DNA from 2 places in the Amycolatopsis sp. PS_44_ISF1 genome. Region 1 is predicted to be linked to the other one. Evidence: riboswitches for the same ligand, from Rfam matches in the RefSeq annotation. Region 1 holds a riboswitch; the other holds the start of a gene.

Evidence for each region. A riboswitch is a leader RNA that binds a small molecule or an ion and turns the genes downstream of it on or off. The one in region 1 is predicted to bind cobalamin.
Region 2: linked by a shared signal. The riboswitch ahead of NYF13_RS07290 (hypothetical protein) and the one ahead of metE (5-methyltetrahydropteroyltriglutamate--homocysteine S-methyltransferase) in region 1 are both predicted to bind cobalamin.

Annotation. Positions count from the first base shown of each region.
Region 1 covers NZ_JANUXO010000002.1:2,143,546-2,147,725, forward strand. The annotation lists gene NYF13_RS23755 (ribonucleoside-diphosphate reductase subunit alpha) at 1-959, shown strand, start outside; gene NYF13_RS23760 (ribonucleotide-diphosphate reductase subunit beta) at 973-2,046, shown strand; cobalamin riboswitch at 2,171-2,320, shown strand; gene metE (5-methyltetrahydropteroyltriglutamate--homocysteine S-methyltransferase) at 2,440-4,180, shown strand, end outside.
Region 2 covers NZ_JANUXO010000001.1:1,602,005-1,606,184, reverse strand. The annotation lists gene NYF13_RS07295 (CbiQ family ECF transporter T component) at 1-916, opposite strand, end outside; gene NYF13_RS07290 (hypothetical protein) at 897-1,556, opposite strand; cobalamin riboswitch at 1,571-1,706, opposite strand; gene NYF13_RS07285 (Gfo/Idh/MocA family oxidoreductase) at 1,750-2,646, shown strand; gene NYF13_RS07280 (GNAT family N-acetyltransferase) at 2,976-3,719, shown strand; gene arfB (alternative ribosome rescue aminoacyl-tRNA hydrolase ArfB) at 3,735-4,163, opposite strand.

The DNA of each region.
Region 1 (4,180 bases):
AGCACGTCTCCTACTACGCGATCTCCGCCTCGACCGACCTGGCCGAGGAGCGCGGCCGGTACCAGTCGTTCGAGGGCTCGCTGTGGAGCCGCGGCATCCTGCCGATCGACTCGATGCAGCTGCTGATCGACGCCCGCCAGGGTGACGCCCTCGACGTCGACACCTCCTCGACCCTGGACTGGGCGCCGCTGCGCCAGCGGGTCAAGACCGTCGGCATGCGCAACTCCAACGTGATGGCGATCGCGCCGACCGCGACGATCTCCAACATCTCCGGGGTCGGCCAGTCGATCGAGCCGCTGTTCCAGAACCTGTTCGTCAAGTCGAACATGTCCGGCGACTTCACCGTGGTCAACCCGCACCTGGTCAAGAGCCTCAAGGCCCGCGGCCTGTGGGACGAGGTGATGGTCAGCGACCTGAAGTACTTCGACGGCAGCCTCGGCCAGATCGACCGCGTGCCGGACGACCTGAAGGCGCTCTACGCCACCGCGTTCGAGATCGAGTCGAAGTGGATCGTGGACGCTGGCTCGGTCCGGCAGAAGTGGATCGACCAGGCGCAGTCGCTGAACCTCTACATCGCGGCGCCCAGCGGCCGCAAGCTCGACGAGCTGTACCGCTACGCCTGGCACAAGGGCCTCAAGACCACGTACTACCTGCGGGCCCAGTCCGCGACGCACGTGGAGAAGAGCACCCTGCGCGGCACCGACGGCAAGCTGAACGCGGTGTCCGCCGCCCCGGCCGCCGCCCCGGCCGCGGCGGTCCCGGCGCCGCCGGCCTCGGCCGCGGTCCCGGTCCCCTCCCCGGAGGCCGCGGTGCCGTCCGTGCCCGTCACGCCGCCCGTCACGCCGCCCGCCGCCCAGCCGGAGCCGAAGGAGCTGCCGAAGGTCGACGACGTCGACTTCGTCGCCACCGAAGGCGCGGCCTGCCGGATCGACGACCCCGACTGCGAAGCCTGCCAGTAAGGAACCCGAGAACATGACCAACGTGGAGACCCCCGGAGTCACCGGCCTCGGCGAGATCGAGGTCGGCGCCGAGCGGATCAGCGTCGACGACAAGCGGATGATCAACGCCCGCGCCGACGTCAACCAGCTGCTGCCGATGAAGTACCGCTGGGCGTGGGAGAAGTACCTCGCCGGCTGCAACAACCACTGGATGCCGACCGAGGTCGCCATGCAGGCCGACATCGCGCTGTGGAAGTCGGCCGACGGCCTCACCGAGGATGAGCGGCAGATGCTCAAGCGCAACCTCGGCTTCTTCGCCACGGCGGAGTCGCTGGTGGCCAACAACATCGTGCTCGCGGTCTACCGGCAGATCACCAACCCGGAGTGCCGCCAGTACCTGCTGCGCCAGGCGTTCGAGGAGGCCGTGCACACGCACACCTTCCAGTACATCTGCGAAAGCCTCGGCCTGGTCGAGGGCGAGCTGTTCAACATGTACCGCGAGGTTCCGTCCATTTCGGACAAGGACGCCTGGGCGCTGAAGTACACCCAGCACCTGGAGGACCCGGACTTCGAGACCGGCACGCCCGAGGCCGACACCGCGTTCCTGCGCGACCTGGTGGCGTTCTACGTGATCTTCGAGGGCATGTGGTTCTACACCGGCTTCGCGCAGATCCTCTCGCTCGGCCGGCGGAACAAGATGGTCGGCATCGCCGAGCAGTACCAGTACATCCTGCGCGACGAGTCGATCCACCTGAACTTCGGCATCGACTGCATCAACCAGATCAAGATCGAGAACCCGCACCTGTGGACCGAGCAGTTCCAGGCCGAGGTGCGCGGGATGCTGAAGGAGGCGTGTGAGCTGGAGGTCGCCTACGCCCGCGACACCATGCCCCGCGGCATGCTCGGCCTGTCGGCGCAGTTGTGCGAGCAGTACATGCACTTCATCACCGACCGGCGCGCGCAGCAGATCGGCCTCGCGCCCATCTTCGGGGAGACGGAGAACCCGTTCCCCTGGATGTCGGAGGCGATGGACCTGAAGAAGGAGAAGAACTTCTTCGAGACCCGCGTGATCGAGTACCAGTCGGGCGGCGCCCTCGACTGGGACTGATCCCGCCATCCGGGATTCGGGCGGGATTTGTGCCACGCCCGGCCCCGAGCGCTAGGCTCGGCCACGCCACTGGTTCGCCCAGGGCGTGGCCGAGCTGTTTTCGCGGCCGCACCCCGGTCGAGGCAACAGGGAACCCGGTGTGAATCCGGGACTGCCCCCGCAGCGGTGAGTGGGAACGAAAGCCGTCACCACGAGAAGTGGTGAAGCACTGGGCGCGAGCCTGGGAAGCGACGGCGAGTAGGCGTGCGCACGGCGCCCACGAGTCCGAAGACCTGCCCGTGGCACGCGCGCCGACGGCGTGCGTGAGTCCGGGCCTCGTGGGAGCAGGCGCGACGCGAAACGCGGCCCCTTCGCGTGCCCGGACTCGTTCGGCGAGCTCGCGAGGAGAGAGCTGTGAACACCATCGGCACCACCGTCCTGGGCAGCCCGCGCATCGGGCCGGACCGGGAGCTCAAACGGGCACTGGAGCGGTACTGGGCGGGCCGGATCGACGCCGCGGAACTGCTGGCCACCGGCCGCGGGTTGCGCACCCGGGCCTGGACCGGGCAGCGCGAAGCCGGCCTGGACTCGATCCCGTCCAACACCTTCTCCCACTACGACCAGGTGCTCGACACCGCCGAGCTGTTCGGCGCGCTGCCCGAGCGCTTCACCGGTCTGGGTCTTTCACCGCTCGACACCTACTTCGCGGCGGCACGCGGCGTGCAGGACGCGCCCGCGCTCGAAATGACGAAGTGGTTCGACACCAACTACCACTACCTGGTCCCCGAGCTGGGCCCGGACACGAAGTTCACCCTCACCGGCAGCAAACCGCTCGACGAGTACCGCGAGGCCCGTGCGCTCGGTATCGAAACGCGCCCGGTGCTGGTGGGCCCGGTCACCTTCCTGCTGCTGGCCAAGGCGACCACGCCGGGCTTCGAGCCGCTGGAGCTGCTCGACGAACTGCTCCCGGCCTACGCCGAACTGCTGCGCCGGCTGCACGACGAGGGCGTGGAGTGGGTCCAGTTCGACGAGCCGGCCTTCGCCGGCGATCGCCGCACCCCCGAGCTCAACGCGCTGACCCGCGCGTACCACGTGCTGGCCAAGGCCGAGGACCGGCCGAAGCTGCTGGTCGCCGGGTACTTCGGCGGCCTGGGCCGCGGGCTGGGCGTGCTGGCCCGTTCGCCGATCGAGGCGCTGGCCGTCGACCTGGTCACCGACGAGTCCTTTGTGGACACCGTTGCGGCCGAGGGCGCGCTGCGGGACAAGGAGGTGCTCGCCGGGGTGGTCGACGGCCGCAACGTGTGGCGCACCGACCCGGACCGCGCGCTGGAGAAGGCGCGCAAGCTGCTCGGCACCGCCGCGGCCGTCAGCGTCTCGACCTCCTGTTCGCTGCTGCACGTGCCCTACGACGTGGAGCGCGAGACGAGCCTCGACCCGCGGGTGAAGGGCTGGCTCGCCTTCGCGCGGCAGAAGGTGGACGAAGTCGTGCTGCTCGGCCGGGCGCTGCGGGCGGAGGGCCGCGAAGACGGCGAGGGCGCCGACCTCGGCGCGGCCCGCGCGGCGGTGGCGGACCGGGCCGCGGCCACGGAGGTGACCGACCCGGCGGTGCGGCAGCGGCTCGCCGCCCTGCGCCCGGAGGACGCCACGCGCCCGCCGTACGAGCAGCGCGCGGCGGCGCAGCAGGCCGAACTGGGCCTGCCGCCGCTGCCGACCACCACGATCGGCTCGTTCCCGCAGACCACCGAGGTCCGCAAGGCCCGCGCGGCGCTGCGCTCGGGCGAGCTGGACCAGGCCGGGTACGTGGCCGGGATGCACGCCGAGATCGAGCGCGTGGTCCGGCTGCAGGAGGAGCTGGGCCTCGACGTGCTGGTGCACGGCGAGCCCGAGCGCAACGACATGGTGCAGTACTTCGCCGAGCAGCTCGACGGCTTCGCCGCCACCGACTTCGGCTGGGTGCAGTCCTACGGTTCCCGCTGCGTCCGCCCGCCGATCCTGTTCGGCGACGTCTCCCGGCCGGCGCCGATGACCGTGCCGTGGGCCCGGCACGCCCAGCGGCTGAGCGAAAAGCCGGTGAAGGGCATGCTGACCGGCCCGGTGACCATCCTGGCCTGGTCCTTCGTCCGCGACGACCAGCCGCCGGCCGACACCGCGCTGC
Region 2 (4,180 bases), on a different contig from region 1:
GCCGTCGCCACCGGTCGGGCCGGTACGCCGTGCGCTGGACGCGACGGCCGCCGAGCACGAACCCGGCCCCCGCCACCACCAGCCCCACCGCCAGCATCGGCACGCCGAGCCAGGCCGACGTCCCGTCGAGCACTCCGTACACGCCCACGGCCACCCCGATCATCCCGGTGAGCACGCACACCGCGATCAGCACGCGCACCCGCGGCGCGAGGTAGCCCCGCCGCCCGTAGCCCCGCGAGTCCATCGCCGCGGCCAGCAGGAGCGAGCGGTCCACCGCGTCCGCGAGCACCGGCACGAAGATCCCCTTCACGGCCCGGAGGCCGCGCGAACGGCCCGCTCGCAACCGTCGCGCGCGCCGCACCCGCTGCACGCTCTCCACCAGTTGCGGGGCCACCGAGAGCGCGACCGTGACGGCCGTGCCCACCTCGTACAACGCCCCGGGAACCGCTTTGAGCAGGCGTTTCGGATTCGCCAGGGCGTTCGCGGCGCCGACGCAGAGCACGATCGCGGCCAGCCGGAGCCCGTCGTAGAACCCGCCCAGCAGTTCCTCCGCCGACGTCGGGCCGAGCAGGGTGATCCCGGCGGCGCCCCGGGGCAGCGGGATGGCCGGCAGCGTGAACAGCACGTGCCCGCCGTCCTCGCCGCCGATGAGGATCCGGAACAGCACGCGCGACACCACGATCACCGCGCCGACGTAGGCGTACATCCGGAAGGAGAGCGCCCACGGCGCGTCCGTGCGCCGGTGGGCGACCACGAACCCGGCCACCGCGATCACCAGTCCGAGCAGCAGCGGGTTCGTGGTCCGGCTGGCCGCGACGGCGAGCGCGAGCGCCCAGACCCACCACGCACCCGGGTGCAGCGCTCTCGGGACACCGGTCAACGGCCGGCCGCGCGGCTCACGAGCGGTCCGCGCCACGCCGTCGCCGAAGCCCGGTCACGATCCCGGCGGCCGCGATCACCACGATCACCGCGATGCCGATCACCAGACCCCAGGGGAAACCTCCGTCGGACGAGGCAGTCGGCTCAGACGGTGCGGCCGGCGCGTTCGCCTTTCGCACGGGTGCGGTCCGCGGCGGCGGGTAGTCCGCGAACGCCTTGTTGTGCGCGAACGACCAGCCCTCGAAGCTGCCCGCCGGCGGCTTCCAGCCCTGCACGCCGACCTGGCTCGACTCCCACCGGCCTCCGTCGGCCGCGGTCCAGAAGCTCCACGACGCGCTCTCCGGCGGCAGCCCGGTGCACGACTGGTCGGCGGGCCGGCCCTCGATCCGGCAGATCAGCGCCAGCCCGTACTTGCCGGCGCCGACCAGGTCCAGGCCCGCGTTCTGCATGGCCGTGACGCCGTTCTCCTGCGGCCCGGGCGCGCACCGGATCAGCGGTTCGCCGCCGAGGTCCTGGAAGTCGACGACCACGGTGACCCCGGTGGCGTCCGGGCAGTAGCCCGCGGCGCCCTTCCCGGGCACGGTCGCGGCGGCGGGGCCGGCCCCGGCCAGGCCGAAGGTGAACAGCAGCGCGCACGCGGCGAGCACGCGCCCCCAGGCGGGCGGTGGAACAGACATCGGTCGACGAACCTCGCATCGGATCGGACCACGGCGGGCGATCCGGCTCACGGCCCCGGCCAGGGCCGATCACGGTTGCGGGCCAGCGCCGGACTCGCACCGGATTCCCCCGTTCGTGGCGAAGAACCCACCGACGTTAACCCACCGGAGGGAGCCGCCGGAAGCGAGACCGGCCACACCTACACTTCCGGGCGTGGGAATCGGACAGCTGCGCGTCGGACTCGTCGGAACCGGTCCGTGGGCGACCACGGTGCACGCGCCCGGGCTGGCCGACCACCCCGGGACCACCCTCACCGCCGTCTGGGCCCGTCGTCCCGGCGCCGCCTCGGAGCTGGCCGACGCGCACGGGGCGATCGGCACCGGCGACTTCGACGAGCTGCTTTCGCAGGTCGACGCGGTGGCTTTCGCCGTGCCACCCGCCGTGCAGGCCGAGCTGGCGGTCAAGGCGGCCGAAGCGGGCAAGCACGTGATCCTGGAGAAGCCGATCGCCGCCGACCTGGCCGGCGCGCAGCGGCTCGCCGACGCCGTGACCTCGAACGAGGTGGCGTCGCTGGTCGTGCTCACCCTGCGGTTCGCCACGCCGACCCGCGAATGGCTCGACGACATCACCCGCGCGGGTGGCTGGCGCGGCGGCGGCGCCCGCTGGCTCTCGGGCGCCCTGCTCGGCGGCCAGTACGCGGCTTCGCCCTGGCGCCGCGACGACGCCGGCGGCTCGATCTCCGACCTCGGCCCGCACGCGTTCGACCTGCTCGACGCCGCCCTCGGCCGGATCACCGAGGTGCTCGCGGCGCACCACGGGGAAGGCGACCTCTGGCAGCTGATGCTGGCCCACGAGGGGGGCGCGATCAGCACCGCGACGCTCTCCCTGCACCTGCCGATCCAGCCCACCGTCGTGGAGGTCGCCGTCTACGGCGAGCACGGGTACCGCGCGCTCGGCCGCAGAGCGGGCACGGCCGGGGCGTCCTACACCGCCCTGCTCGACGATTTCGCCGCGATGATCGCGAGCGGCACCACCACGCACCCGTGCGACGTCCGGCGTGGCCTGCACCTGTCCTGGATCATCGAACGGGCCCGCGAGCTGGCCAAGTAGTACACAGGGCAGTCCCACTACTTTTCGTTGTGAAATAAGGCTTCCGGCCAAGTCGTGGAAATCCTTCCACAGGGTTGTCCACAGCATCCACTGTGGACGGTCGAGGCCGGTCGGAGGGATCTTGCCCGCCCCTCGGCGCCGCGCCGGAAAACCCCTTGCCCCAGGTGCGAGACTCGGGCCAAACCCGTTTCGGACGAAGGAACGCCTATGTTCGCCGCCGCTGCCCGCGTCGGCCGAAGCCAGGCCGGACGCGAGCACCTCCGCGTCGCCCCCGGCGCGTGCTCCGCGCACGCGCTCCTCCCTCGACCCCGAAAGGGTTCACCCGGCTCATGTCCGTCATCCAGGCTTATGTCCGCACGACCGCGCCCCGCGGCCGGGACACCGAACGCGTAGGCCCGTTCCTCGCCACCTTCGCGCGGGACACCGGCCACCCGATGCTCAACTACGCGATCCCCGACGACGACGCCGTGCCCTCGGCCGCCGAGATCGTGCGGCTGACCGCGGCCTACCGTCGCCGCGGCCTGCTGCCGCGGCTCGAGTTCTTCACCGAGGCCGCCCCGGACCTCGAAGAGCGCCTGATCGACCAGGGTTACGCCGTGGAGCGGCGCATCCCGCTGATGACCTGCACCCCGGCCGACTTCGTGGACCGCCCGGCGCCCGCCGGCATCGGGCTGCGCGCGCCGTCGAACGAGTCCGAAGCGCGCGGCCTGCGCGCGGCGCAGAACGTGGCCTTCGGCGAGTCCCCCGACGTGTCCGACGCCGAGCTGGCCGGCACGCTGGCCCACGGAGAGCGGGCCGTGCTCGTCGAGGACACGGTGACCGGCGAAATCGTCGGCGGCGGCGTGGCGTTGGAGATCGAGAACGGCACCGCCGAGATCGCGGGCATCGGCGTCGCGGCGACCCACCGCCACCGCGGCATCGCGTCGGCCATCACCGCGCACCTCACGCGGCTGGGGCACGACCGGGGCGCGCACACGGTCTTCCTCACTCCCGGCGACGAGGGGATCGCCACCGTGTACCGCCGCGTCGGCTACCAGCGGGCCGGCGAGTGCGTGCACTTCTGCCTGGGCTGAGCAGTACGGAGCGCTTCAGTCGTCGAACCGGCCGCCGCGGCCGCGCTTGACGTCGCCACGGCGCTTCTTCGCGGCCAAGCGGCGTTCCTTCGAGCCCCGGGAGGGCTTGGTCGGACGCCGCTTGGCCGGCGGCGGCGCGGAGGCGGCCAGCAACGCCGAGGCAAGCCGTTCACGGGCCGCGTCGCGGTTCATCAGCTGGGAGCGGTGCTCGCTGGCGGCGATGGTCAGCACCCCGTCGACCAGCCGCCCCGCCAGCCGCGCCAGGATGCGCTCCTTCAGCGGCGGCGGGATCGCGGCCGACCGGGCCACGTCGAACGACAGCTCGACCCGGGAGTCCGTGGTGTTCACGCCCTGCCCACCCGGTCCGGACGACCGGGAGAAGCGCTCGCTCAGCTCGGCCCCGGGCACCACGAACCGGGTGCCGATCACCACGTCCTCTGCCACCCGTCCAGTCTGGCAGC